DNA from 3 places in the Polaromonas sp. SP1 genome. Region 1 is predicted to be linked to each of the others. Evidence: predicted binding sites of a transcription regulator. Region 1 holds the regulator's gene; each other region holds the start of a gene.
The links. Region 1 encodes sigma-54, which starts transcription at its own class of promoters, with help from an activator protein. Its sites were predicted from a motif close to TGGCANGNAANCTGCTTT; they were not measured.
Positions count from the first base shown of each region.

Region 1 (7,459 bases):
CGCAAAGGTCACGGCGATCAGGGACAACAGTTTTTTCATGAAATGGCTCCTTTTTTCAAATATGTAATGAATCGGTAGGTGCGGGTGAATTCCAACACATAACGCCGCGCGGGGCAAATTCGACGACCTGGCACCCGCCGAAAGCACGCGGTGGAGGCCTCAAGCGTGGCTTAAACGTAAAATCGATCGATGCTCTCCATCAAAAAAGACCTGCTCGCGGCCCTGGCTGCGGGCCTGGAAGAACTTTCCCCCGGCGCAGGCGACAAAGCCGCGTTCGAATCCCCCAAAGTGGCGGCCCATGGCGATTTCGCCTGTACGGCCGCCATGCAGCTGGCCAAGCCGCTCAAGCTCAACCCGCGCCAGGTGGCCGAAAGCCTGCGCGAAAACCTGCTCAAAAAGCCCGCTTTTGAACGCTGGGTTGCCGCCATCGAGATCGCCGGCCCCGGTTTCATCAACATCCGCCTCAAACCCGCTGCCAAGCAGGAAACCGTGCGCGAGGTGCTGGCCGCCGGCGCGCAGTTCGGCGTGCAGCCGGCCGATCCGGCGCGCAAGATGATCGTGGAGTTCGTCTCGGCCAACCCGACGGGCCCGCTGCATGTGGGCCACGGCCGCCAGGCCGCGCTGGGCGACGCGATCTGCAACCTGTTTGCCACGCAGGGCGCAAAAGTCTGGCGCGAGTTCTATTACAACGACGCCGGCGTGCAGATCCAGACGCTGGCTACCAGCACGCAGGCGCGCGCCAAAGGCATCAAGCCCGGCGACGCCGGCTGGCCCGAATCGGCCTACAACGGCGACTACATCGCCGACATCGCGGCCGACTTCCTGGCCAAAAAGACCGTCAAGTCGGACGACCGCGAATACACCGCCTCGGGCGACGTGGAAGACATCGACTCGATCCGCCAGTTCGCCGTCGCCTACCTGCGCCACGAGCAGGACCTGGACCTCAAGGCCTTCTCCGTCAAGTTCGACAACTACTACCTCGAGTCCAGCCTGTACAGCTCGGGCCGTGTCGACGCCACTGTGGCCAGATTGAAAGACGCCGGCAAGACCTACGAGCAGGATGGCGCGCTGTGGCTGAAGTCAACCGACTACGGCGACGACAAAGACCGCGTGATGAAAAAGAGCGACGGCACGTACACCTACTTTGTGCCTGACGTGGCCTACCACCTGGCCAAATGGGAGCGCGGCTTCGGCAAGGCCATCAACATCCAGGGCATGGACCACCACGGCACCATCGCCCGCGTGCGCGCCGGGCTGCAGGCCGCCGGCGAAGGCATTCCCCAAGGCTACCCCGACTACGTGCTGCACACCATGGTGCGTGTGGTGCGCAACGGCGAAGAGGTCAAGATCTCCAAGCGCGCCGGCAGCTACGTCACCCTGCGCGACCTGATCGAATGGACCAGCGCCGACGCCGTGCGCTTCTTTTTGCTCAGCCGCAAGCCCGACACCGAATACATCTTCGACATCGACCTGGCGCTGGCCAAGAACAACGAAAACCCGGTGTACTACGTGCAGTACGCGCACGCGCGCATCTGCTCCATCCTCACCACCTGGGCCGGCCAGGGCGGCGATGAGGCCAGCCTGAAGTCGGTCGACCTGTCGGCGCTGGACAGCCCGCAGGCCCAGGCGCTGATGCTGCTGCTGGCCAAGTACCCCGACATGCTGACCAACGCGGCTGACGGATTTGCACCACACGACGTGGCTTTTTACCTGCGTGAGCTGGCGGCGAGCTATCACAGCTATTACGATGCCGAGCGCATCCTGGTGGATGACGAAGCCGTCAAACTGGCGCGACTGGCGCTGGTCGCTGCGACCGCACAGGTGCTGCACAATGGCCTGGCGGTGCTGGGCGTGAGCGCTCCGCGCAAGATGTAACACCGGTGAAAAGCATGCGATTTTCAGGACAAGGCAATGAACGTGGGCAAGGTATGAATACACAACGAGGCGGAACCCTGCTGGGTTTGATTATTGGCGCCCTGATCGGCCTGGGGGCCGCGCTGGCCGTGGCGGTCTACATCACCAAGGTGCCGGTTCCCTTCATGAACAAGAGCCAGGCGCGCAACCCCGACAGCGACGCCGTCGAGGCCAAGAAAAACAAGGACTGGAACCCGAACGCGCCGCTGGCCGGCAAGAACCAGCCCAAGCCGCCGCCTGCGCCCGCCGCTGAAACACCCGGCGCGCCGGTGCCCGACCCGGCCGTCGCCGCCGTGCCGAAGGCAGCCGCCTCGGCTGCCGCCAAAGCCACCAAGCCTGCGGCCGACCCGCTGGGCGACCTGGCCAAGGCCAAGGTCGAAGGCCTGTCGTCCGGCCCCGGCGTCGACCCTTTCAGCTATTTCATCCAGGCCGGCGCTTTCCGCACGCCCGAAGACGCCGAGCAGCAGCGCGCCAGGCTGTCGCTGCTGGGCATGCAGGCCAAGGTCACTGAGCGCGAGCAGGCGGGCCGCACCGTGTACCGCGTGCGCCTGGGGCCTTTCGACAAGAAAGAAGACGCCGACAAAGTCAAGGAGCGGCTGGACAACAATTCGATTGAAACCGCGCTGGTGCGGGTGCAGCGCTGAACTTTTCGCGGGGCAGGCATACAAACCCTTGTCACCTGGCCGTCCAGGGCGCAATCCCGCAGCCGGCCACAACCTTTTTTTGCCATTCCAGGAGAAGAATTTGATGCAACGTCGTGAGTTTTCGCTTTCAGCTGCTGCGGCAGCCGCCGCCACCCTGGGCGCAGCCGCCCTGCCCGGCATGGCGCAAGCCCAGGCCAGGGCCTTCAAGGAAGGTTCCGACTACCTGGCGCTGGACAAGCCGGCCCCGACCGAAGCCCCCGCGGGCCAGGTGGAAGTGGTGGAATTCTTCTGGTACAGCTGCCCGCACTGCTACGCCTTTGAGCCCCTGCTCGAGGCCTGGATCAAACAGGTGCCCAAGGACGTGTATGTCCGGCGCGTCCCGGTGTCCTTCCGTCCCGACTTCGAGCCGCAGCAGCGCCTGTATTACGTGCTGGAAGCCATGGGCAAGGTTGAAGAGCTGCATAAAAAGGTGTTCAACGCCATCCACCAGGACAAGCAGCCGCTCAACACCGCCGACATGGTGGCGGCCTGGGCCGAAAAGCAGGGCCTGGACAAGGCCAAGTTTGTCGAGATGTACAACTCTTTTACGGTCACCACCAAGGCCCGCAAGGCCACGCAGCTGCAGGATCAGTACAAGGTCGACGGCGTGCCGGCCCTGGGCATTGCCGGTCGCTATTACACCTCCGGCACGCTGGCCCAGAACATGCCCCGCGCGCTGCAGATCACGGACTCGCTGATCGCGCAGTCCCGCGGTAAAAAGTAACACCCCCGTCCAGGCTCACTGCGTGTAGCCCGTTCCCCCCTCAAGGGGGCGGTGAGTCGGGCACACCCCTATCGGGCTCACTGCGTGTAGCCCTTTTCCCCTGCAGGGGACGGCGCCCGCGGCCCGGCAAAGCCGGTTCCGCGGCTGCCCACTGGTGAAATACCCCCACCGGTATTGCCCAAAGAATTCTTCAAGCCAGCATGAGCCCCGGAACCGGCTTCGCCGGGCCGTAGGGCGGGCTGCCCCCTCGGGGGGCAGCGACCCACACGAAGTGGGGGAGCGTGGGGGCCATTTTTATGCCCCTAATAATTCACTGTGCAAGCCATTCCCACAGCTTGCATGGCTACAATGGCCGGACACCCACGCAGCAAGATTCGTGCCTTATGAAATATCCCCTTTTTTCCCTCATCCTGCCGGCCGTTCTGGCGCTGGGGGCGGCGTTTCCGGCCTGGGCTGAAAAAGCCGACCGCGACAAGCCCATGAATGCCGAGGCGGATGCCCTGCGGTATGACGACCTGAAGCAAACCAGCGTTTTCACCGGCAATGTGGTGATCACCAAGGGCACGACCATCGTGCGCGGCGAGCGGGTCGACGTGAGCCAGGACCCCGAGGGCTACCAGCAGGCCGTGTCCATCGCGGCGCCGGGCAAGCTGGCCTTCTACCGTAAAAAGCGCGACGGCGTGGACGAGTACATCGAGGGCGAGGCCGAGCGGATCGAATACGACAGCAAGGCCGACCTCGTCAAATTCATCAAGCGTGCCGTGGTGCGCCGCTACAACGGCGCCACCCTGGTCGACGAAACCACAGGCGCCGTGATCGTTTACGACAACAACACCGACGTCTTCACGGTGGAGGGCGGCACGCAAAACAAAACCGCCGCCAACCCGAGCGGACGGATTCGCGCCATGCTGTCGCCCCGCGCCGCCGCGTCGGCGCCGGCCGCTGCAAAGCCATCCGGCCCGGCCGTCACCCTGCGCCCCAGCACCACGCTGGGCAGCGAAAAGAACTAGAAAGACCTGCACAGATGGATGTGGTGACTGATATTTCGGCGGCCCCCCGCGCTCACGGCGCTTCCGCCCCCACCCCCAGCCGCCTCGTGGCGCAAGGGCTGCAAAAATCGTACGGCAGCCGCAAGGTGGTGCAAGACGTGTCGCTGGCCGTGCAAAAAGGCGAAGTGGTCGGCCTGCTCGGGCCCAACGGTGCGGGCAAGACGACTTCTTTCTACATGATCGTGGGCCTGGTGCGCGCCGATGCGGGCGAAATCTCCATCGACGGCCAATCGGTCGAGCACATGCCGATTCACCTGCGCGCCCGCCTGGGCCTGAGCTACCTGCCGCAAGAGGCCTCGATTTTCCGCAAGCTCACGGTCGAAGAAAACGTGCGCGCCGTGCTGGAGCTGCAGCTGGGCGCCAACGGCAAGCCGCTGGGCCGCGCCGACATCGAGTCGCGCCTGGACGCGCTGCTGCAGGACTTGCGCGTGGACCACCTGCGCAACTCACCCGCGCCGGCGCTGTCGGGCGGCGAGCGCCGCCGCGTCGAGATCGCACGCGCGCTGGCGACCCAGCCGCGTTTTATTTTGCTCGACGAGCCCTTTGCCGGTATTGACCCGATCGCCGTCATCGAGATCCAGCGCATCATCGGTTTCCTCAAGTCGCGCGGCATCGGCGTGCTGATCACCGACCACAACGTGCGCGAGACGCTGGGCATTTGCGACCACGCCTACATCATCAGCGACGGCCATGTGCTGGCGCAAGGCACACCGTCCGAGATCGTGAACAACGCCGATGTGCGCCGTGTCTATCTTGGCGAACACTTCAAGATGTGAACATGGTTCCCCCCTGTTGTCGCTCACTTCGTGTAGCTCCCTCTCCCCCTCCGGGGACGGTGCCTGCGGCCTGGCGGAGCCAGTTCCGCGGCGCCTGCTGGCTGAAGACATGTCACCTCAACCTTCCGTGTATTTGAAAGTCCCGTGAAACAAGGCCTCTCGCTTCGCGTCTCGCAGCATCTTGCGCTGACGCCCCAGCTGCAGCAGTCGATCCGGCTGTTGCAGTTGTCGACGCTTGAGCTGAGCCAGGAGGTCGAGCAGATGCTTGACGAGAACCCTTTCCTGGAAGTGGCGGAAGAGACGGCGGTGCGGGAGGAGTTCGGGCTGGAGCATGTCGACACGCCGGTCAGCCAGGACAGTCGGGAGTTTGAATCTGCTACCAATTCGATAGCTGCAGGCCAAGACGACACGGGGGCTGCAGGCCAAAATGATGCTGAAATCAGTGCAGAGCCCAAGCTCGAGGAAAGCTGGGAAGGCGACGGCACGGTAGAGACCGCGCCTGACGACAGCGAGTGGGGCAGCGACGCGCCGGCGCGCAAGAACAACAACGAGGAAAGCGACGCCGAGGCCTCCGACCTCACGGGCGCCCACGAGTCGCTGCAAGACCACCTGCACCGCCAGTCGCTCGGCCTGCGCCTGTCCGAAGAAGACCGCGCCGCGCTGCACTTCCTCATTGAATCGCTGAACGACGACGGCTACCTTGAAGACAGCCTGGCATCGCTGGCCGCCGGCCTGGCCGGCAACGACCTGGAGCAAAGCGAAGAGCTCGAGCAGCGCTTTGCCATGGCGCTCAAGCTCCTGCACCACATGGAGCCCGCCGGCGTCGGCGCGCGCAACCTGGCCGAATGCCTGGGCCTGCAATTGCTCGACTGCAAGGACTGCGAAGAAACCCGCGCCGCCATCGCCATGTGCAAGCAGCCCATGGAGCTGCTGGCCAAACGCGACGTGAAGCGCCTGTCGCACCTGTGCGGCTTCACCGAGGCTGCGATCAAGGGCGGCATTGCCGTGATCGGCCGGCTCGACCCCAAGCCCGGCCGCCGCTTCGTGAATGTGGAGCGCAACCTGATCGTGCCCGACGTCATCGTCATCAAGTCGGGCCGGGGCTTCAAGGTCTCGCTCAACGGCGATGTGATGCCGCGCCTGCGTGTGCACGATATTTACGCCAACGCCCTCAAGCAGCACAAGGGCCAGGGCGGCGCGGCGCTGCAGCAGCGCCTGCAGGAAGCCCGCTGGTTCATCAAGAACATCCAGCAGCGTTTTGACACCATCCTGCGTGTGAGCAGCGCGATTGTCGAGCGGCAGAAAAACTTCTTCACGCACGGCGAGCTTGCCATGCGCCCGCTGGTGCTGCGTGAAATCGCCGACGAACTGGGCCTGCATGAGTCGACCATCTCGCGCGTGACCACCGCCAAGTACATGGGCACGCCTTTCGGCACCTTCGAGCTCAAATACTTCTTCGGCTCCGCACTCGGCACCGAAACCGGCGGCAACGCCTCCAGCACGGCGGTGCGCGCACTGATCAAGCAGTTCGTCTCGTCTGAAAGCCTGAAGAAGCCGCTCAGCGACAACCAGATCTCCGAAATGCTGAAAGAGCAGGGCATTGAATGCGCGCGCCGCACAGTAGCTAAATATCGTGAGGCGCTTCGCATCGCGCCCGCCAACCTGCGTAAATCTCTCTAGGCGCCCGGTCAGGCCGCACTGCCCCGCCTTTCAAAGCCAGTCATGAATCAACTCCAACTCTTTTTACCGTGCGCCGCCGGCGTTGAGACCCTGCTCGCGACCGAAGTACAACGCGTCACCGGCATCCAGGGCAAAGCCTGGCGCGCCGGCGTGCAGCTGCAGGCCTCGTGGCGCGATGCGCTGCAGCTCAACCTGCACAGCCGCCTCGCGCAGCGCGTGCTGATCGAGCTGCAGCACAACCAGTACCGCAGCGAGCAGGACCTCTACAACGCCGCTGCCAACGTGGCCTGGGAAATCTGGTTCACGCCCAAACAGACTTTCAAGGTGGAGATCACGGCCCAGCACAGCCCGCTGCAAAGCCTGAACTTCGCCGCGCTGAAGATCAAGGATGCGATCGCCGACCGCTTTCGCGCCAAGTTCGACGATGTGCGGCCCAGTGTCGACACACGCTGGCCCGACGTGCGCATCTATGTGCACCTGACGACCGACACCGTCACCATCTACATCGACACCTCGGGCGAGCCGCTCTTCAAGCGCGGCTGGCGTGAAGACAAGGGCGATGCGCCACTGAAAGAAACGCTGGCCGCGGCCATGATTGCCGCCAGCGGCTGGGACCAGCTCTGCAAAGACGGC
Region 1 is NZ_CP031013.1:1,747,594-1,755,052, forward strand. Features, by position in the region: gene DT070_RS08345 (hypothetical protein) at 1-39, opposite strand, end outside; gene argS (arginine--tRNA ligase) at 190-1,875, shown strand; gene DT070_RS08355 (SPOR domain-containing protein) at 1,929-2,558, shown strand; gene DT070_RS08360 (thiol:disulfide interchange protein DsbA/DsbL) at 2,662-3,321, shown strand; gene lptA (lipopolysaccharide transport periplasmic protein LptA) at 3,705-4,331, shown strand; gene lptB (LPS export ABC transporter ATP-binding protein) at 4,346-5,146, shown strand; gene DT070_RS08375 (RNA polymerase factor sigma-54) at 5,291-6,826, shown strand; gene DT070_RS08380 (class I SAM-dependent RNA methyltransferase) at 6,869-7,459, shown strand, end outside.

Region 2 (7,459 bases), 1.1 Mb from region 1:
TGGAGGCAGGATGCCCAGCCAGAGATAGGAGAAGTCTCGCGGGGGTTTGGCGGCCACGGCCGGCGTGCTGGTTTTCATGTCATTTCGGGCTGTAGCCCGCGTTTTATCTTGTGGTGCCGCTATCAAATATGTAGCAGCCGGCTCTCTGGGTTTGTCCCCGCTGCGGGCTGCGGGTGTGGCTGCTTCAAGCGGGCTGTGGAAGACGGCGCTGACCATGGTGTTCTCCTTGGGGTAATCCAGCTCAGGCGCGGATCTTGAAAGAGTCCGCGTACTTTTTCGGGTCCTTGCCGTCCCAGACCGTGCCGTCGAGCAGCTTGCTGGTGCGCATCACGTCCTTCGGAACACTTGCTTTGGCGGCGGTGGCGGCCTCTTTGTAGATGTCGATCTGGTTGATCGTTTTGGCGATGCCAAGGTAGTCCGGGTGCTCCTTGATCAGGCCCCAGCGCTTGTGCTGCGTGAGGAACCACATGCCGTCGGACAGGTAAGGGAAGCTCACCGCGCCGTCGTTGTAGAACTTCATGTAGTTCGGGTCGTCCCAGGTCTTGCCCATGCCGTTCTGGTAGCGGCCCAGGATGCGCTGGTTGATGGCGTCGACGCTGGTGTTGACGTAGCTCTTGTCGGCCACGGTCTCGGCCATCTTGTTTTTATTGGTGAGGCTGGCGTCAATCCATTTGCCGGCCTCGATGATGGCGGCGGTGACGGCGCGCGCGGTGTTGGGGTATTTCTGTACAAACTCGGCAGTGGTGCCCAGCACTTTTTCAGGGTGATCCTTCCAGATGTCCTGGGTGGTCACGGCGGTCACGCCGATGCCGTCGATGATGGCGCGGTGGCCCCAGGGCTCACCCACGCAGTAGCCGTCCATGTTGCCCACGCGCATGTTGGCCACCATTTGCGGGGGCGGCACGGTAATGACCTTGGCGTCCTTCATCGGGTTGATGCCGTTGGCCGCCAGCCAGTAGTACAGCCACATCGCGTGCGTGCCGGTGGGGAAGGTCTGTGCGAAGGTGTATTCGCGCTTGTCGCTCGCCATCAGTTTCGCAAGTCCGGCGCCGTCGACGGCGCCCTTGTCGGCGAGTTTTTTGGACAACGTGATGGCCTGGCCGTTGTTGTTGAGGGTCATCAGCACGGCCATGTCTTTCTTGGGGCCGGCGGTGCCCATGTGCACGCCGTAGATCAGGCCGTAGAGCACGTGGGCGAAGTCCAGCTCGCCGTTGACCAGCTTGTCGCGCACGCCGGCCCAGCTGGCTTCTTTGGTGGGGATGATCTTGACGCCGTATTTCTGGTCGATCCCCAGCACCGAGGCCATCACCACTGAGGCGCAGTCGGTCAGGGGAATGAAGCCGATCTTGACTTCTTTCTTTTCAGGTGCGTCCGAGCCTGCCGCCCAGGCGCCGCCCGGAAGCATGCCGGTAAACAGCGCAGCGCTGCCGGCGGCGCCGGCTTTTTTGATGAAGTCGCGGCGGGCGGGTTTGAGAGGGCCATAAGACTGCTGCGTCATGTTGAACTCCTGGAGGCAAAAAAGAAGAAGAAAAACCTGGCTGAAAAACAAAACGGCGTCCATCTGGTCACCTGCACGAAGCGGGTAAAGAGATGGACGCCGTTGTCCTGGACAAGCCTCGAAAGACTTGCTGCGGGACCGTCTTTGGTCCTGCCATGGCAGTGAATCAAGCAGAAAACGTGCCAGCTGTTGACTTGGCAAGGCGGCGCGAAATTTCCTTTTGGAAACAAGCGCTTGGGAAAAAAGCGGGGGGGTTTGGGATGTCGCCAGGCGCTACCCAAGGTGGTGCGCGGCGGCGATTCAGGCACGGCATTTGTGCAGTGCAGCAGGAGATTGGCGGCGGCGTTAAAGGTAGTCGGCCATCGCCAGCACGGATTCGGCCACGTCCAGCAGCCGGCGGTTTTGGCTCATGGCGGTTTGCCGCAGCATCTTGTAGGCATCGTCTTCGCTGAGCTTGCGGGTGGCCATCAGCAGGCCTTTGGCGCGTTCCACCACCTTGCGCTCGTTGAGTGCGGCCCGTACGGTCTCAAGTTCGTCGCTCATGACCTGCAGGCGATGGGCCTGCTCCTGCACCAGGCCGAGGATGGAGCGTTCCAGCTGGGGCCCGTAGTGCGCGGGGGCGTGCGGGCCTGTGTCGGCCTGGCGCGAGAGTTCATCCAGGATGGCTTTCTGGTCGCGCAGTTCGGCATGTGCCTGGGCGATCTTGCGTTCGCACAGCCCGCGCAGGTTGGCCGCGAGCAGGTCTTCTACGGTTTTCATCGCGTCGATGCGCTGCGTGCAGCAGTCAAACCAGGTCTGGCTCAGGTTGGCGTCCAGCCTGCCACCGGCATTCGGGGTGCAGCCTGTGCGGCGCAGGCGCTCCAGTTCAGCGATGGATTCAACCGCCTGCAGGGCGATCCAGGCGTTCAGCACGGCCGGATCCGCAAAATCGGTGAACACCTCGAAGCAGCGCTCCTGCGATTCAATCAGGTGCTGCCACTGCTGCTGGCGCGCGGCGTCCGTATGGCCCGAAGCGAAGGTGGCGGCGCCGCAGGCACGCTCCTGTCCCGCAAACTCCTTGCCCTGCATGAAGTTGAACATGGCCACCAGCGCACGGGAAATCTCGGGGTCGGTGGCGCTGTCGGCCGCCTCGAAGACAACCACCAGCAAGCCGGCAATCAGCCGCGAGAAGCTTGTGGTGGACTCGTCGGCCGTGGTTGCCTGGGTGCTGACGCGCTGGCGCAGCGCCGGCAGGGCATCCAGCGCGTGCAGCACAAACGCGATGCGGCTGAAGAGGCGCGCGCCGTTACGCACGCGGGAAGGGTCGGTGTCCAGCGCGTCGAAATGCGTGCGCACGAACTGCTGGACACGCTCGCACTCGGCAACCTGCTGCGCGCGCTGGTCGGCAAAGCGGGTGCCCTGCGAGCCCAGAAATACATTGGAAATGCCCCGTTCCTTTTGCAGTGCATGGATCAGGCGGCCAATGGCATTGACCAGCTCGCTGGTGAGCGCGAGCTGCTCGAGTTCGCCGATTTCGCATTGGCGCGCAGCAACAAGAAAACTGAGTCCGGACTTCATCATGGGGGCGTTTTTTGCAAGAGCAGCAACATCCGTGCCGCAAGACCCTGCAAGGGGCTGGGCCCTGAGGGACACTTTACACTTGCCGGCATGCTGGTATTGGGAATCGAGTCTTCTTGTGATGAAACGGGCGTGGCGCTGGTGGATGCCGGCGGCAGCGGCGTGCCGCGGCTGCTGTCGCACGCGCTGTTCAGCCAGATCGACATGCACCAGGCGTATGGCGGCGTGGTGCCTGAGCTGGCCAGCCGCGACCATATCCGGCGCGTCTTGCCCCTGACGCACCAGGTGATGGCGGAGGCGGGCAGCAGCCTGGCACTGGTCGATGTGGTGGCGTACACGCGCGGCCCCGGCCTGGCGGGCGCGTTGCTGGTGGGCGCGGGCGTGGCCTGCTCGCTGGCGGCGGCGCTGGGCAAGCCGGCGATGGGCGTGCATCACCTCGAGGGGCATTTGCTGTCGCCCTTCCTGAGCGCCGACCCGCCGGAGTTTCCTTTTGTGGCGCTGCTGGTGTCCGGCGGCCACACCCAGCTGATGCGGGTGGACCGCGTGGGCAGCTACGAGTTGCTGGGCGAAACCATTGATGACGCGGCCGGTGAGGCCTTTGACAAGTCGGCCAAGCTGATGGGCTTGCCCTATCCCGGCGGGCCGCATTTGTCGAAGCTGGCTCAAGGCGGTGACGGCGCGGCCTTCAAGTTGCCGCGGCCCTTGCTGCACAGCGGCGACCTGGATTTTTCATTTGCCGGGCTGAAAACTGCGGTGCTGACGCAGGCCAAAAAACTGGGGCCTGACCTGGAAAGCCGCAAGGCCGATTTGGCGGCGTCTACGCAAGCGGCGATTGTGGAAGTGCTGGTGAAAAAATCATTGGCAGCCATGACGCAAACCGGGCTGAAACGCCTGGTGGTGGCCGGTGGCGTGGGCGCCAATGCACTGCTGCGCAGCCAGCTCAACGCCGTGTGCAAACAACGCGGCATTCGTGTGCATTACCCCGAACTGCATTTGTGCACCGACAACGGCGCGATGATTGCGCTGGCGGCCGGCATGCGCCTGCAGGCGGGGCTTGAAACGCTCAAAGGCGGCTACACGTTTGACGTGAAGCCGCGCTGGGAACTGGCCCCCACGGTCGCTCGCTCTGCGTAGCTCCCTGCCCCCCGAGGGGGCCGCCCGCCTGTGGCCCGGCAAAGCCGGTTCCACGGCTCATGCTGGCAGGAACTGATTCACGGCCCGATCGATCAATGGGTTATTGAATGTCGAGGCGCGTCACGTTGCTGACCGGGATCTTCTTGCCCAGCGTCAAGGTCAACACACCGTTCTCGAGTTTGGCCGAGCTGTTGGCGGTGTCGATTTCCAGCGGGAAGCGCCATGCGGCCTTGACCTTGCGGCTTGCTTCTTCTTTGCTGGCAATGCGAACCACATCGCCTTCGATGCTGATGTCCAGTTGCTCGCGGGCCAGGCCGGGCACGTCGAGTTGCAGGGTGTAGGCTTTTTCCTGGTCTTCCACGCTTGCGGCCTTGGCGGTGGTAACGGCGCCGGTGTCAGACAGCGAAGAGAAGGTGTCGTTGAGGAAGTTTTCCAGGGCGCCGTTGCTCACGACAGGGGCGTAGTGACGATGAAAGGCGCGGGCGGGGCGATGGGCGAGAGAGTAAAACATGGCTGTTCCTTGATGGGTTAACAAGGGGCGTTTTCCCCTTACACTGCGCGGCGCTCACCGTGATTGCCGCATGCACACCAGTTAGGTGTAGGGGCGGTTTATTCAAGGTTTACCCATGCGAAAGCAAGAGGCTATTTTTTTATGCAGAAACACTTGAAACGCCTGTTCGCGGCCCTATGTCTCGGCGCCTCGCTGGGCGCCGGCGCGCAGACGGCCGCCCAGGCGCCGGTGCCGGCACCTGTTCGTATTGCGCTCATCGAAAGCATGTCAGGCGCTTTCGCCAACACCGGTGAAGCGGTGTTCCGCAACCTGGTCTGGGCCACCGAGCGCGTGAATGCGCGCGGCGGCGTGAAGCTCGCGGGCGGGCCGCGCAACCTGGTCATTGAGCGCTACGACAACAAGGGCCAGAACGAAGAAGCGCTGGCGGCACTGCGCTCAGCCATTGATGACGGGGTGACCATCATTGCGCAGGGCAACTCGTCGGCGATTGCCGCCGTGCTGATCGACGCCATCAACAAACACAACGAGCGCGAGCCGAACAAGCGCGTGCTGTTCCTCAATTACTCGGCGGTCGACCCGATCCTGACGAACGAGAAATGCAGCTACTGGCATTTCCGTTTTGACGCACATGCCGATATGCGCATGGCGGCGCTGATGGATGTACTCAAGGACGACAAGGCGCTCAAAAGCATTTACCTGATCGGCCAGGACTACAGCTTCGGCCAGGCCGTGCTGCGCGAAGCGCGCAAGCAGCTCGGTGTGCAGCGCCCGGATGTGCAGGTCGTGGGCGACGAGTTGCATGCGCTCGGCCGCGTCAAGGACTTCATTCCCTACGCCGTGAAGATCAAGGCCAGCGGTGCGCAGGCGGTGCTGACGGGCAACTGGGGCAACGACCTGACGCTGCTGATCAAGGCCGCCAAAGAGGTCGGTTACGAAGGCAAGTTCTACACCTTCTACGGCAACGCGCTCGGCGTGCCGGGTGCGCTGGGCGATGCGGGTGTGGGCAAGGTGGTGGCGGTGGCAGACTGGTTCCCCAATGAGCCGGGCGCGCAGTCCGAGGCCTTCTACCAATCCTTCCGCCAGCGCTTTCCCAAACCGCAGGACGACTATGTTCACATGCGCATGCAGCTCATGATGGAGTCACTGGCCCAAAGTATCGACAAGGCGGGCAGCGCCGACGCCGGTGCGGTGGCGGCGCAGATGGAGCGCAGCACGGTCACCTTTGCGGGCCACAAGGGCGTGATGCGCGCGGCGGACCACCAGTTCCAGCAGCCGCTGCTGGTGGCGCTGATGGGCAAGCAGGGCTCGCCGGGGGTGAAGTTTGATGTGGAAGGCTCGGGCTACGGCTTTCGCGTCATCAAGACGATTTCGCCGGAGCGGGCCGAGCAGCCGAACAGCTGCAAGATGGTCCGGCCCTGAACCCGCACATCGCTTTCATCTTTCATTACTGACAGACGCCGGCAGGCAGATCGAAACACTCCCATGAGACAGGCCGTTTTAAACCTTGAAGAATCCATGATCCGCCAGGTGGCCAATGCCGGCATGGGGCGCACTGATGTGCTCAAGTTCTGGTTTGGCGAGAGCGATGAAGTGACGCCGGCGTTTATCCGCGATGCGGCGGCCACTTCGCTGCAGCAGGGCGAGACTTTTTATGCGCACAACCTGGGCCTGCCCGAGTTGCGGGAGGCGATTGCCGCCTATGCCACAGGCCTGCGCTGCGCCGGTGCCGCGCCTATCACGGCTGAGCGCATTGCGGTGACCTCGGGCGGCGTCAATGCGCTGATGCTGGCGGTGCAGGCGCTGGTGGATGCGGGCGACGAGGTGGTGGCCGTGACACCGGTCTGGCCCAATCTGACGGCCCAGCCGGCCATCATGGGCGCGCAGGTCCGATGCGTCAGCCTCAGGCCGGTGGCAGGCGAGTGGCGGCTGGACGTGGCCGAATTGCTGGCCGCCATCACGCCTAAAACCAGGCTGCTGATCGTCAACGCGCCCAACAACCCCACGGGCTGGACCCTGTCGCGCGCCGAGCAGGAGGCCATCCTGGCGCATTGCCGAAAAACCGGTACCTGGATCCTGGCTGACGAGGTGTATGAGCGGCTGTATTACGAACCCACGCCCAATGGCTGTGCGCCCAGTTTTCTCGATATAGCGGCGCCGGACGACCGCCTGGTGGTCGTTCACAGCTTTTCCAAGAGCTTTTTGATGACCGGCTGGCGCCTGGGCTGGCTGGTGATGCCGGCCACCATGACGCCTCACATGGGCAAGCTGGTGGAGTTCAATACCTCCTGCGCGCCGGTGTTCGTGCAGCGGGCCGGGCTGGTGGCGATTGAACGCACCGCCGACATCACCCCCCGGGTGGTGGCCCACCTGAAAACCTGCCGGGACACCCTGGTGCCGCTGCTTCAGGCGGTGCCGGGCGTCCAATTGGCGCCGGCCAAAGGCGGCATGTACGCCTTTTTCCGGCTGGAGGACCCCTCAGACCCCACTCGCTTCGGCGTCTCGCTGGAAACGGCCAAGCGGCTGGTGGTGGAGGCCGGGCTGGGCCTGGCGCCGGGCAATGCCTTTATGGTCAACCCGGGGCCCGAGGCCCAGGGCTGGCTGCGCTGGTGTTTCGCCAGCCAGGACGTCGCCAGGCTGGGGCAGGGGGTGGAGCGCCTCAGGCGCTGGCTTGGGGCCTGAGCCCGTTCTTCAGGCTATAATCCAAGGCTCTGTGCGGTTTGAGGCCATTTTTGGGCCTTTACCTGCCGGAACACGACGAA
Region 2 is NZ_CP031013.1:2,877,357-2,884,815, forward strand. Features, by position in the region: gene ntrB (nitrate ABC transporter permease) at 1-216, opposite strand, end outside; gene DT070_RS13705 (CmpA/NrtA family ABC transporter substrate-binding protein) at 242-1,498, opposite strand; gene DT070_RS13710 (nitrate regulatory protein) at 1,844-3,055, opposite strand; gene tsaD (tRNA (adenosine(37)-N6)-threonylcarbamoyltransferase complex transferase subunit TsaD) at 3,146-4,189, shown strand; gene DT070_RS13720 (Hsp20/alpha crystallin family protein) at 4,290-4,700, opposite strand; gene DT070_RS13725 (branched-chain amino acid ABC transporter substrate-binding protein) at 4,842-6,119, shown strand; gene DT070_RS13730 (pyridoxal phosphate-dependent aminotransferase) at 6,144-7,379, shown strand.
Region 2: the regulator sigma-54 is predicted to act here: its motif matches at 1,666-1,683, upstream of DT070_RS13705 (CmpA/NrtA family ABC transporter substrate-binding protein).

Region 3 (7,459 bases), 150 kb from region 1:
AAATTGGCAAGTACAAAATCAAGTACGTCAATGAAGCTGCCGTCGCGGGGTTTGAGAAAACCATGGTGATCAAGGCTGGTTCTGCCGGGCTTGTGGCCCCAGCCCCTGCCGGATCGCCGGCAGCGCCTGCGGAAGCGGGCGCCAATCTCAGCGCGGCTATCAAGGTCATGTCCGGCGCTGCAGCCGGCCGCGAAGTGGCGCTGGTCAAGGTGGTTACTACCATCGGCAAACCGGGTGTCGCGGTTGCGGCGATCACCAAGCGGCCTCAGGGTTTTGTTGTTGCTCATGTCGAAGGGGCCGGTAAACCGACCCTGAACGGCGCGCCGATTGGGGCCGAGCCCGTTGTCTTGAAAAATGGCGACATGCTTGAGCTGGCCGGAACGCAGATGCAGTTCGTCCAACATTGACCTGGGTGCCTGACCGGGCCTCGGCATAACGCGGACCGCAAGCACCTTACATCCGAGGTCTCATGAGACTCCTCTCCCGGCACTGGCCTCGCATAGCCGTCACGCTGATTCCGCTGGTGTTTGCGTTGATGCACGCCAGCGGCATTCTGCGTATCGGCGTCCTGCAAAGGCTGGACGACATCATCTACGATGCACGCCTTCGGGCGACCATGCCGCAGACGCTGGATGACCGGATCGTCATTGTTGATATCGACGAAAAAAGTCTGGCTGAGATAGGGCGCTGGCCTTGGCCGCGCAACCGGCTGGCAGAGCTGGTCGAGGAATTGCAGGACCGCCAGAAGACGGCATTGTTGGGCTTTGACGTGGTGTTTGCGGAGGCCGACGAAAGCTCGGGCCTGAAGCGGCTCAAGCAACTGGCGCAGGCAGAGTTGAAAGACCAGCCGGGTTTTTCGGAAAAGCTCAACCAGCTGCAGGCCAGCCTGGATTACGACGCAGTTTTTGCCAAGGCGATCGAGAAGCGCCCGGTCGTGATGGGCTATTACTTCACCAGTGACAGGGATGGGCGCGTCAATGGCGTTTTACCCGCTCCGGTCATGGGTCGCGATGCCCTTGGAGGCCGCCCCATCAAGTTCACCAGCTGGAATGGATACGGCGCCAACATCGAGTTGCTGGCGAAAGCCGCTCCCTTGGGCGGGTTTTTCAATTCCATTACTGAAGGCGATGGTGTGGTGCGCTCCATACCGCTACTGGCCGAGTACAAGGGGCAGTACTATGAATCACTGGCGCTCGCAATGTTTCGCATGCTTGCCGGCCTGCCCAAGGTCGAGCCTGGCTTCCCCCCCGAAAAATTCCTGACACGCAACTACCAGGGGCTTGAAAGCATACTTCTCAAACAGGGCAGCAAAACCCTGGCAATCCCTGTGGATGACCGGGTCGCCACTTTGGTGCCTTTTCGGGGTAATGGCGGTGCCACGGGTGGATCTTTTCGTTACATTTCTGCGGCGGATGTGCTGGCAAAGCGCCTTCAACCAGGTGCCCTTAAAGACAAGATTGTGCTGGTGGGTACCACTGCGCCGGGTTTGCTCGATTTGCGGGTTACGCCGGTGGGAGAGACATACCCCGGCGTAGAAACGCATGCCAATGTGATCTCGGGCTTTCTGGATGGCAAGGTATTCGTCAAACCTGACTATGCCGTTGGGTTTGAGATTGTCATTCTGCTTTTTTCAGGTTTAACGCTCGCATTTGCATTGCCACTGCTTTCGGCTTCCCGGGCGGTTGTTGTCAGCCTTGCGGTGATTGGTGCGATAGCCGGGCTTAATTTCTGGTTGTATTCCGGCTATGGTCTGGTGCTGCCTTTGGCGAGCGCCCTGGTGATGGGGCTGACGGCATTTGCGCTGAACATGAGTTACGGGTACTTCGTGGAAAGCCGCTCCAAACGTGAGTTGGCCAATCTCTTCGGAACCTATGTACCGCCCGAACTGGTTGACGAGATGGTGAAAGACCCCGACAGCTACAGCATGAAGGCAACCACCAAAGAGTTGACCGTCATGTTCTGCGATATGCGCGGTTTCACCAAGATGTCGGAGACGATGGAGCCGACACAGCTGCAGGCACTGCTCAACAGCGTGTTCAGCCGCCTCACCGATCTGATACGTGGAAATCGCGGCACGATCGACAAATACATGGGCGACTGCGTCATGGCGTTTTGGGGGGCGCCGGTCGATACCTCCGACCATGCCGCACTGGCCGTAAAGACGGCTCTCGAGATGTCGAACGCTATTCGCAGAATCAACGAAGAGCACAAGGCCAAGGGTTTACCCGAGATCGGCATAGGGATCGGCCTGAACACCGGCACCATGTGCGTAGGGGACATGGGATCGGACATCCGGCGCAGTTATACGGTGATTGGGGATGCCGTGAACCTGGGTTCGCGCCTGGAGGGGCTGTCCAAAAGCTACGGAGTGGATATTGTGGTCAGCGAGTCCACCCGCAAATTGGCCAATGATTTTGCGTGGCAAGAACTGGACAAAGTCCGCGTGAAGGGCAAAGATCAGGCAGTAGCCATTTTTTGGCCGCTGGCGCCGGCGGACCGAATCGACAAAGACAATGTCTCCGAGCTGAAAACCTGGGGCGTGGCGCTGAAAGCCTACCGCGCCCAGGACTGGGACCAGTGCGACGTGCAATTGCTCAATTTGCAGCGACTAAATGGCAAAAAGTTCCTTTACCGGCTGTATGCGGAACGTGTAGCCTCCATGAGGTTGTTGCCGTTTGATCCGGAGTGGGATGGTGCAACCAATTTTGAGACCAAATAATACAAAGACCCAACTCAAGGCCAACCGGAAAACCTCATGAAAGTACGTGTACTAGGCTGCTCGGGAGCCATCGCCAAGGACTGCCGGACCACGTCTTTTTTACTGGACCATGACCTGCTGGTTGACGCTGGAACGGGCGTCGGCGATCTCACGCTGGATGAAATGGCGGGTGTTGATCATGTGCTGTTGACGCATTCGCATCTGGACCATGTGGCGGCCCTTCCCCTGATGGTGGATGCAATTGCCGCGCGGCGGACTTCCCCGATTCAAATACATGCCTTGCAAGGCACGATCGATGCGCTGAAGGCGCACATCTTCAACAATACCATCTGGCCTGACTTTTCGAGAATCCCTACCCCGGCGGCGCCGTTTATCAGTTTTCATCCACTTGAGGTGGGACAAAAACTGTTACTGGCCGGTAAGCATGTCGAGGTGCTGCCTGCAGTTCATACTGTCCCGGCTGCGGGCTACGCCGTAGCCACCGGTAAAGGGTGCTGGGTATTCACCGGCGATACCGAACAAAATCCCGCGTTGTGGGCTCGCATCAACCAGATGAATGTTGCCATGCTGGTGATTGAAACCGCATTCAGCAACCGTGAGCGCGACCTCGCCAAACGCAGCTTGCACCTTTCGCCCCATGCACTCGCCAATGAACTTGATTGCATTGAGCGAGGAAAAAATTACCCCATCTACATCACCCATACCAAGCCTGCCGAAACCGACCTGATCATGGCCGAGATACAGCGGTTTGACCAAACGCGTCCGTTTGGTCCTAACGTGACGCATGACATTCGATGGCTAAGGGCTGGCCAGGAGTTTGAACTATGAGCGCCGTACTGCAACGAGATCCTGAGGACGAGTTTTTTGACTCGCAAATGCTCCCTCCTCAAGAACGAGGCGTCACATTTGAAGCTTTGTATTTCCGGCAGCTGCAGCTGGTCACCAACCGGATTCACGAAACCGAAAATATTGACCAGATCATGCTGGAGGCGAGCCAGGATATCTGCAAGCTCTTCAATGCGGACAGGTTGACTTTGTACGCTGTTAATGAGGATCGCAGCTCCATCATCTCTAAAGTAAAGACCGGCCTCAATACAAGCCGCGACTTGAAACTTCCTATCAGCGCGCAAAGCATCGCCGGGTATGTGGCAATGGCGCGCCAAATGGTCAACATTGCGGATGTCTACGACGTTGACGCCCTGAAGAAAATTCATCCGGCCCTGAGCTTTCTCCAGGAAGTCGACAAGCGGTCAGGGTATAGAACCAAGCAGATGCTGGTTGCGCCTGTGATGGACGGAGACACCTTGTATGGGGTCCTGCAGGTTATTAATAACCGCAGTGACCAACCTTTCGGGAAGCTGGAAGAGGACGGCGCACGCCAACTCTGCAAGACGCTTGGCATTGCCATACGTCAGCGCATGCAGAAAACGGATGACGTCCAGCGCCGCAAGGCCACCAAATATGACGGGCTTGTGGCCGAAGGCGTGCTGTCGCAGGATGAGCTTCAGCAGTGCATCCAGCAAGCCCGGGAAGAGGGCAAGTCTGTCGAACATATTTTGATGGGCAGCTTTCACATTCGCCCGGCCCAGATTGGTCAATCGCTGGCCAAGTTCTTCGGTGTGGGATATGAGGCATTCAATTCCGGGCGGATTCGCTCGGAAATGCTGCATGGCCCGCTCAAACGGGACTTCATTGAACAGCAGGGCTGGATGCCGTTGGAGGATGGCCCGGAAGGGCTCGTGATCATGTGCGTGGATCCTGAGGCCGTTCGGGGCGCCCGGGTTGTTCCGCAGGTTTTCCCTCGCATCACGAAGTTCGCCTACCGCGTCACCACACAGACCGAATTTGAAGAGACGCTCGGTCAACTGTTCGGAGCCGGCGCCGACAGCAGTTCTATCGATCAGCTGCTGGCGGACATGGATTCTCCGCTTGAAGGCGACGCCATTGACGACTCTTCGCTGGAGTCCGCAGCCGCAGACAATGAGCTGGTCAAGTTTGTCAACAAAGTCATCATTGACGCTTACAACCAGAAAGTGTCCGACATCCACATCGAGCCCATGCCCGGCAAGGCCAAGACGGGCATCCGGTTTCGTATTGACGGAACCCTGCAGCCCTATATTGAAGTGCCGGCGCAGTTTCGGCAGGCCATGGTCACCCGGCTCAAAATCATGTGCGATCTGGATATTTCCGAGAAACGCAAACCGCAAGACGGAAAAATCAAATTCAAGAAATACGGCCCGCTTGATATCGAACTTCGTGTGGCCACGATCCCCTCTGCCGGCGGCGTGGAAGATGTGGTCATGCGGATTCTGGCTGCGGGTGAACCTATTCCGCTTGAAAAACTCGGGCTCACAGCGCACAACAAGGAGCGGTTGGAGAAAACCGTCTCCAAGCCTTATGGCCTCTTTTATGTATGCGGCCCGACGGGCTCAGGCAAAACCACGACGCTGCATTCGATCCTGAAATTCCTCAACACGCCGGATACCAAGATATGGACGGCTGAGGATCCGGTGGAAATCACGCAAAAAGGCTTGCGCCAGGTCCAGATCAACCGCAAAGCCGGGATCGACTTCGCGTTGGTCATGCGGGCCTTCCTGCGCGCCGACCCGGACATCATCATGGTCGGCGAATCGCGCGACAAGGAAACCGTGGCCATGGGCGTTGAGGCTTCGCTGACGGGTCACATGGTGTTTTCAACCCTGCACACCAACTCCGCGCCTGAATCTATCACCCGGCTGTTGGATATGGGCATGGACCCCTTTAATTTCGCTGATGCACTCTTGGGTATTTTGGCGCAGCGCCTGGCCAAAAAATTGTGCGACTGCAAAGAGGCTTATCACCCGAACTCTCAGGAAACCAAGGATTTCATCCGGGAGTACGCCGAAGAACTGCGTCATACCGAAGCCTGGAAGGCTGACGCAGGCGGGGAGTCGCAAAAACTCCTTGACGACTGGATGGAGCGCTATGGGAAAGACGGAAAACTAACCCTTTACAGGGCCGTCGGCTGCGATAAATGCGGCAAAACCGGCTACAAAGGCCGGGTGGGCCTTCACGAGCTCATGATTGCTGACGACGCTGCGAAAAAGTTAATTCAGGAGCGGGCTCGCGTTGCGGAACTGTTTGCCAGCGCGGTCGGCAGCGGCATGCGGACGCTGAAGATGGATGGCATGGAAAAAGTATTGATGGGTATGACCGATCTGAAGATGGTCCGCTCGGTGTGCATCAAGTGACAAAAATGTCGATCAATTTGAAGGCGTAGGCAAAAAAAGTAAGGTCCGCCCCGTTTTTGGACTTAGAACTCGTGAAAAAGCAGGTGAAATCAGATGGCATGGAATCTGCTGAGTATCTGGGCAATTTTCTTTAACCAAGGAGTTTTTAATGAAGCGTACTTTGCAAAAGGGTTTTACCCTCATCGAATTGATGATCGTTGTGGCGATTATTGGTATTTTGGCTGCAGTGGCTCTGCCTGCTTATCAGGACTACACCATTCGTGCCAAGAACTCTGAAGTGATTTTGGCTGCTTCTGGCTGCCGCACTTCGATCACGGAAGTGATCCAGTCCTCCTCCACGTTGCCTACTGCCGGCAACTGGGGCTGTGAAACTGCGAGTGCCACATCTCAGTATGTTGCGTCTATTGAGACGACTGATGCTGGACTGATCACGGTGACCAGCCAAAACATTAAAAACGATACGGCCAACGCTGTCGGTGGCAAGGTGACCTTGAAGCCGGTGGCTGATGCTGCTGGTGCCGCTGTGGCACCTGGCGGGACGGTCTATAAGTGGATTTGCGGTCTTCCTGCTGATGGCACGACCATCGCCGCAAAATTCTTGCCAGGTTCTTGCCGCGGTACCTGATTTATTTGGCTGATTTCACGGCTATCAAAAGAGCGGCTTTGCCGCTCTTTTTTTTGAAATGTTCGTTTTTGCATGGATAGGGTGGCTTTGACGCAATGACAACTACGGAATCTCAGTTTGAGTTAACGGTGCTCATGCCCTGTTTGAATGAAGCGCAGACTTTAATGCGCTGTATTCGGAGCGCGCAGCGTTATCTTGCCGATGCCGGAGTGCATGGCGAAATCTTGATTGCGGACAATGGCTCAAGCGACGGCTCCCAGCAAATTGCTATGGACGCTGGTGCCCGGGTAATACATGTGGCTCAGCCGGGTTATGGTGCCGCTCTCATTGCCGGCATCTGCAGTGCGCAGGGTCGCTATGTAGTCATGGGAGATTCGGATGACAGCTACGATTTTTCCGATCTTTCGGGCTTTCTTGAGCAATTGCGGGCCGGTGCAGACCTTGTGATGGGGAATCGTTTTCGTGGCGGTATTCTCCCTGGGGCCATGCCATTTCTCCATCGCTATCTGGGTAATCCGGTGCTCAGCTTTGTCGGGAGACTCTTTTTTCGCGCCAAGATCGGCGACTTCCATTGCGGTCTGCGCGGACTTTCGCGGCAGGCAATTCTGCGTTTAGGGTTGGTTGCGCCCGGCATGGAGTTCGCCAGCGAAATGGTTGCCAAGGCTGCTCTGGCTGGTCTACGTATTACTGAGGTCCCCACCACCTTGCGGCCTGACGGGCGTGGTCGCCCACCTCATCTGCGTACTTGGCGTGATGGATGGCGTCATCTGCGGTTTCTGCTGTTATTTTGCCCGCGTTGGCTATTCCTTTATCCGGGCTTGGCATTGTTAGTGGTCGGTCTGCTTGGTTTTGCTGTGCTGTTGCATGGGCCATTGGACTTGGTTA
Region 3 is NZ_CP031013.1:1,598,218-1,605,676, forward strand. Features, by position in the region: gene DT070_RS07640 (FHA domain-containing protein) at 1-407, shown strand, start outside; gene DT070_RS07645 (CHASE2 domain-containing protein) at 470-2,719, shown strand; gene DT070_RS07650 (3',5'-cyclic-nucleotide phosphodiesterase) at 2,756-3,547, shown strand; gene DT070_RS07655 (GspE/PulE family protein) at 3,544-5,949, shown strand; gene DT070_RS07660 (pilin) at 6,098-6,574, shown strand; gene DT070_RS07665 (glycosyltransferase family 2 protein) at 6,670-7,459, shown strand, end outside.
Region 3: the regulator sigma-54 is predicted to act here: its motif matches at 6,044-6,061, upstream of DT070_RS07660 (pilin).